Corallococcus sp. EGB: one gene and its partner. The protein of the gene in region 1 interacts with the protein of each later gene in a pairwise test. Links are inferred from orthologs where the notes say so. Each region holds a gene or a part of one and is shown in the gene's direction. Other genes may lie near its edges.

The links.
Region 2: the proteins of priA (region 1) and KYK13_RS04865 interact in binary tests that used the Escherichia coli proteins (3 or more experiments, as listed by UniProt). The link is inferred for Corallococcus sp. EGB from one-to-one orthologs.

What each region holds. Positions count from the first base shown.
Region 1 is NZ_CP079946.1:1,576,137-1,579,400, forward strand. The notes cover bases 16-2,971. They hold priA (primosomal protein N'), read left to right. Parts: upstream 16-322; coding sequence 323-2,620; downstream 2,621-2,971. Other genes in these bases: KYK13_RS06475 (glutathione S-transferase family protein), read left to right, coding at 16-45; KYK13_RS06485 (response regulator receiver protein), read left to right, coding at 2,637-2,971. Also shown: more of KYK13_RS06475, read left to right, coding at 1-15; more of KYK13_RS06485, read left to right, coding at 2,972-3,264.
Region 2 is NZ_CP079946.1:1,183,367-1,186,458, forward strand. What follows is about bases 309-3,092. They hold KYK13_RS04865 (single-stranded DNA-binding protein), read left to right. Parts: upstream 309-1,339; coding sequence 1,340-1,846; downstream 1,847-3,092. Other genes in these bases: dacB (D-alanyl-D-alanine carboxypeptidase/D-alanyl-D-alanine-endopeptidase), read left to right, coding at 309-1,080; KYK13_RS04870 (succinate dehydrogenase), read right to left, coding at 1,962-2,645; KYK13_RS04875 (Hsp33 family molecular chaperone HslO), read left to right, coding at 2,928-3,092. In the rest of the region: more of dacB, read left to right, coding at 1-308. UniProt on the Escherichia coli protein: Plays an important role in DNA replication, recombination and repair. Binds to ssDNA and to an array of partner proteins to recruit them to their sites of action during DNA metabolism. Acts as a sliding platform that migrates on DNA via reptation.

The sequences.
Region 1 (3,264 bases):
CGCGTGTCCAACCGCCCGTCCGTGAAGAAGGCCCACGGCCGCTAGTCCCCTCGCACGACCTCGTGCCCTCCGAGAGGGCGCTTCGGGCCTCTTCCGCCCCCTGGCTGCCAGGGCGGGAGGGGCCCTTCGTGCTTCCAGAGGCAAGAGGAATGTCAGACGCCCCGGGCACAGTGGATCCCGGGTGCAGGAAGGGCGGGCCGGGGACGTCGGCGGCAAGAGGGCGGTCATGGAGCAAGAGCACTTCGCGCTGGGTGGTTTTCCGCAGGGCCCGTCAGGCGCCCCCTCTCGCGGTTCCATTCCGCTGCGGACGCGGCGTACGGAAATGGGAAGGGACGTGGCGCAACGGGAGCACGCCGCTACAGTGCGCCCCGTCGTGAGCGCCTCCCCTGCCCAACTTGCGTCCGTCGCCGTGGGGCGTCCCGTGCGCGGGGAGTTCACCTACCTGGTGCCGGAGTCGCTCTCCGACAAGCTCGCCCCGGGGCAGCGCGTGCTCGTGCCCTTCGGCCGGGGCATGGCGCTGGGCTTCTACCTGGGGCCCGCGAACGCGCCGGTGGAGGGCGGCGTGCGGCTCAAGCCCATCCAGCGCGTGCTGGAGGACTCGCCGTCCCTGCCCAAGGACCTCATCGCGCTCCTGCGCTTCACCGCCGAGCACTACCGCTATCCGCTGGGCGAGGTGATCCGCGGCGCGCTGCCGCCGGGGCTCTCCACCGCGGTGGAAGAGAAGGAGGCCCGGCCGGACATCCAGTTCTTCGTGGAGGCGCTCGTCGCGGAGGTGCCGCCGCAGCTGGCCCGGGCCCCCGCGCAGGCGGCGGTGCTCCAGTACCTCCTGGCGGTGGGCGGGCGCGCGCCGCTGGAGGAGGTGACGCACGCCATCCCCGGCGCCCGCGAGACGCTGAAGAAGCTGGCCACGCGCAAGTTCGTGAAGTGGGTGGAGGTGACGCTGCAGCCGGGCGTGCGCGAGGGGCTGGTGCAGAACCGCCCGGACCGCCTCACCCCGGAGCAGGCCCTGGCGGTGAAGGAGCTCCAGGGCGCCGTCGACGCGGGCGGCTTCCAGCCGTACCTCCTGCACGGCGTCACCGGCAGCGGGAAGACGGAGGTGTACCTGCGCGCGGTGGAGCACACGCTCGCGCGCGGCCTGGGCAGCCTGGTGCTGGTGCCCGAAATCGCGCTGACGCCGCAGCTGGTGGGGCGCTTCCGCAGCCGCTTCGGCGGGGACGTGGCGGTGCTGCACTCGGGGCTCAAGGACCGCGAGCGGCTGTTCCACTGGCAGGCGCTGCGCAAGGGCACGGTGAAGATTGCTGTCGGCGTGCGCTCGGCGGTGTTCGCGCCGGTGGAGCACCTGGGGCTCATCGTCGTGGACGAGGAGCATGATCCGTCCTTCAAGCAGGACGAGAAGCTGCGCTACCAGGCCCGCGACCTGGCGGTGGTGCGCGGCAAGCAGGCCAGCGCGGTGGTGGTGCTGGGCTCGGCCACGCCGTCGCTGGAGACGCTCCAGAACACGCGCTCCGGCCGCTACAAGCTGATCGAGTTGAAGAACCGCGTGGATGACCGGCCCATGCCCTCCATCAACCTGGTGGACCTGCGCGTGGAGCGTCCTCGCGAGGGCCAGGTGACGGAAGAGGCGCCCATCCTGAGCCCGCAGATGCTCCAGGCCATGGAGGAGACGGTGGCCAAGGGGCAGCAGGTCATCCTGTTCCTCAACCGCCGCGGCCACAGCACCATCCTCCTGTGCGAGGTGTGCGGCCTGTCGCTCAAGTGCCACGACTGCGACGTGTGCATGACGCACCACCGCTCCCAGAACCGGGTGGTGTGCCACTACTGCGGCGTGGCGTTCCCGGTGCCGGACCGCTGCCGCGAGTGCACGGGCCCGCTGCTCAAGCTCGGCATCGGCACGGAGCGCGTGGAGGCGGAGGTCCTGGAGCGGATGCCGCACGCACGCGTGGCGCGGCTGGACCGCGACTCCGCGACGAGCGCGGAGAAGCTGACGGAGCTGCTGGCGTCCTTCGCGCGGCGTGAAATCGACGTGCTGGTGGGCACGCAGATGGTGGCCAAGGGCCACGACTTCCCGGGCGTGACGCTGGTGTGCGTGGTGATGGCGGACACGTCCCTGGCGATTCCTGATTTCCGGGCCGCCGAGCGGACCTTCCACCTGTTGACCCAGGTGGCGGGGCGCGCGGGGCGCGGGAAGGACCCGGGGCGGGTGCTGGTGCAGACCTACAACCCGGACGCGGAGCCGGTGAAGCGGGTGCTGGCGCACGACTTCGACGGCTTCTCCAAGCAGGAGCTGGAGTGGCGCAAGGCGCTGGCCTATCCGCCCTTCGCCCGCATGGCGGCCGTCCGGCTGGAGGGGGAGCACCCGGAGCAGACCGCGGGGGTGGCTCGCTTCCTGGGGAACCTGGTGGGGCGACACATGCCGCCGGCGTCGGCGGGCGTGCGCCTGTTGGGGCCGGCCCTGGCGCCCATCGCCCGCATCCGGGGCAAGACGCGCTGGCAGTTGCTCCTGAAGGCGCCGACACATGCGGCGCTCGCCCCACTGCTCGCCCGGCTGGAGGCGGCGTTGGCGGATGTGCCCAACGGAGTGAAGGTCGTGATCGACGTGGATCCCGGGGCCATGCTGTAGACTCCCGGGCTCCCCCATGGGCGCCTCGGTCCTCCTCGTACACGACGACATCGCCACCATCGCCGCCGTCCGGCGACTGCTGTCCCGCGAAGGGCACGAGGTCATCCTCGCGACCTCCGCCGCGGACGCGCTCATCGCCTTCGGGCATCACCTGCCGGAGCTCATCGTGCTCGCGCCGGGCGTGGAGAGCGGGCGCGGGCACGTGGTGCTGGAGGAGCTGGTGCTGCACCCGGACGGCCACAAGGCGCGGGTGCTGCTGCTGAGTGAGTCCATCGAGGGCTTCAGCGCGCCGGTGGCGCCGCTGCCCCTGGACGGCCCCAGCTTCGTGACGCTGGTGGACACCTTGATCCGCGCGCCGGCGGAGGCGGATGGCTGGCGCGTGGTGGAGAACCGGACGCTGCAGGAGCCGGCGAAGGGGGGCGCGCCCTCGGACGAGGACTGGCACGTGACGTCGCCGCGCTCGGTGGGCGGGGACCCCGCGCTGGCGAACGCGCTGTTCGGAGACCTGGCGCCGCTGAACCAGACGGACTGGGAAGTGGCGGCGATGACGCGCGAGGAGCGCAGCGCGCACGCCGTGAACCAGCAGCGCGAGCGCAGCACGAACGTGGCGGTGAACGCCGCGCTGGAGCAGGCGCACCTGGAGG
Region 2 (3,092 bases), 390 kb from region 1 along the record:
GACCGGCTGCTGCGCCACATGTACGAGCGCTTCCCGCTGGCCCCGGAGTACCTGTCCTCGCTGGGCATCGCCGGCAAGGACGGCACGCTCAAATACCGCTTCGACGGCACGGACGCCGTGGGCCGGCTGCGCGCCAAGACGGGCACCCTGGAGGGCGTCTCCGCGCTCAGCGGCTACGTGCAGTCCGCGGGCGGAGAGAAGTTCTCCTTCTCCATCATGGTCAACGACTACGCGGGCCGCGCCGGCCCCGTCGTCGCGGGCATGGACGCCCTGGGCGCCGCCGTGGCCGCCACCGGCTCCACGCTGGGGCCGGGCAACGCGCTGGCCGCCCTCAATGAAGGCCAGAAGGCGCAGGGCGGTCTGCCGGACATCGCCAACCGCGTGAAGACCTACCTGGAGCTGGGCAAGCAGCGCGATCAACGCAACATCGGCTTCCTGCGCACCGCGTGGCGCAGCGAGCGCGACCCCGCCGTGCGCGCCGTGCTCGCCGAAGGCCTCTACCAGTCCAACCCGCACGACTACCTGGGCACCCGCACGCTGCTGGACAGCTACTCCGCCACGGATGACGTCTACGGCCGCCTGCGCCAGGTGGCCCGCGCCCTGTCCGTGGGCGTGCCCGGCGTGAGCAGCATGGTGGAGCTGGCCTCCGGCGGAAACACGGAGGCCCTGGCCCGGGTGCTGGAGCTGTGCCGCGCGGCCGGCGCCGCCCAGGACCCCCAGGCCCAGGAGGAGCTGGTGGACGGCCTGGGGGAAGTGGCCCGCACCGCCCCGGACGAGCTGGTCGCGGCCCTGCGCGCCGCCAGCCCCGCCGAGCGCGACGCGAGCGTGCCGCTGCTCGCCCAGGGGCTGCTGAAGACCGGCGACACCACCCACCCGTTCTGGAAGTCCCTGCGCAAGCTGGGCTCCGGCGGGGCGGATCCGCAGCTCGTCGCCTTCGCCAGGGGGCTGGACTCCACGCTCACCACCAAGACGGCCGAGGCCCGCGCCTCCCAGCGCGCCCAGCCCGTCCAGGTGGTGGCGCCGGCTTCCGCCACGCCCAACGTGGTCCCTGCCTCCGGCGTCCTCCGCCCGGGCGGGTAGGCTTCCCGCGACGTCTCCCCCGCCCGGACCGCAGGCGTCCGGGCGGGCGCACCGCTCCTCCCGCTCCCTCCACGCCCAACGCCCTGGAATCCCTGAGGCTTCCCGCCCGGGGAGCAGGCGGACGTGCGCCCTGACACCCCCGGCCGGTTTCTCGCCAGGGGAATGTCAGTGGTGGATGCTATGGGCTGAAGAACCTGTCGGGGCGTGTAGCCCCGCGGGTTGTGCCGGGCCCTTGGTGGGCCTGGTTTCGGGAGGAAACATGGCTGGAGGCGTGAACAAGGTCATTCTCATCGGCAACCTCGGGGCGGACCCCGAGGTGCGCTTCACCCCGGGCGGTCAGGCCGTGGCGAACTTCCGCATCGCGACGAGCGAGAGCTGGAACGACAAGAATGGCCAGAAGCAGGAGCGCACCGAGTGGCACCGCATCGTCGTCTGGGGAAAGCTCGCGGAGCTGTGCGGCGAGTACCTCAAGAAGGGACGGCAGTGCTTCGTCGAAGGCCGTCTGCAGACGCGCGAGTGGATGGATAAGGAGAACAAGAAGAACTACACCACCGAGGTCGTCGCCACCTCCGTCACCTTCCTCGGCGGCCGTGACGCCGGTGAGGGCTACGGCGGCGGCAGCGGCGGCGGGCGCCGGCAGCAGCAGGGCAACGGCGGCTACTCCCAGGGACGCGACGACTACGGCCAGCCGCCCCCGATGGGCATGGACGACGGCGGCGGCATGGGCGGCAACCCCGGCGGCGCGGACGACGACATCCCGTTCTAACGCCCTGGGGCCTCTCCCCTGAAAAGCGAACCGGCCGCTCCTGGATGCCAGGGGCGGCCGGTCGTGTTTTCAGGCGCCGGGACCTCTCGGTCCCGGCGATGGACCCAGGCCCGCTTCAGCCGACGTCCAGGCCCGCCGGGCCGTACGCCGCGCCCGCCGTGTAGAGGGCGTAGATGGTGCCCCAGGCCATGGCCAGCAGGACGAGGAAGATGAGGATGGAGATGGGCTCGAAGCGGCGCATGGAGCGGTCGCTCGCGAAGATGCCCCAGCCCATGGCGAAGGTCTGCAGGCCGTTGGCCAGGTGGTACGCGGTGCCCAGCGTGCCCAGCAGGTAGACCACCAGCGTGGGGCCGTGGAAGTGCATCTCCCGGGCGATCTCCATGAAGGGCTCCGCGTGGCCCTCCACCAGGCGCGGGTGCAGGAAGGCCAGCCAGATGTGGGCGCCCAGGAACGCGAGCACGCCCAGGCCGGCCACGCGCTGCACGAGGTACTTGAGGTTGCCGTAGTTGTTGTACGCGAGGTTGTTCGGCTTGAAGCTGAACATGCGCAGCACGCCCCACGCGGCGTGGATGAGCAGCGGCAGCATGACGATGATGAACGTGAACGCCTGGGCGAACGGGTTCGCGTACTCCGTCACCGACTTTTCCCAGGCCGTCGCGCCGTAGAACGCGGACAGGTTGTCCCACAGATGGTTGATGACCCAGATGCTCAGGGGCACCACGGCGAGGAACGAGCCCAGCCGCGACTTCAGCAGGGGCGTCCGGTCGGTGATGGCTTCGGCGGTGGCTTGGGTGCTCATCGAGTCTCCAGCGGGGCGCGCGGATGGGTGGGGTGGAAGACCCCCGCGAGCCCAAGTCAGGGCCTGGGTGCTACGGCCAGCAGGCGGTTTATAGCCGTTCCGTCTCGCCGGCTGGATTTCTTCCGCATCCGCTGGCCCCACCCGTGGCAGCCGGGGAACACCGACTCATAAGCCCGCGCGATGCGAGCCCCCCGCCCTGACTGCTGGCCTCCAGGCGGGCGTCCTGTCTCCGTCCCTCTTCCATTGGCGGGCGCGAACGGGTGGGGCACGCTAACCAGCCCTATGCCTGATGAGCTTGTCAGTGGATTGTTGAAGGCGTCGGACCTGCGCCTGGTCCTGGCCACCACCGGGGACCTGTCCCGCCAGGCCCGCGCCACGCACCAGAGCATGCCGGCCTCCGCCGCCCTCCTGTCCCAGGGCCTCACCGCCGCCGCCCTCATGGGCTCG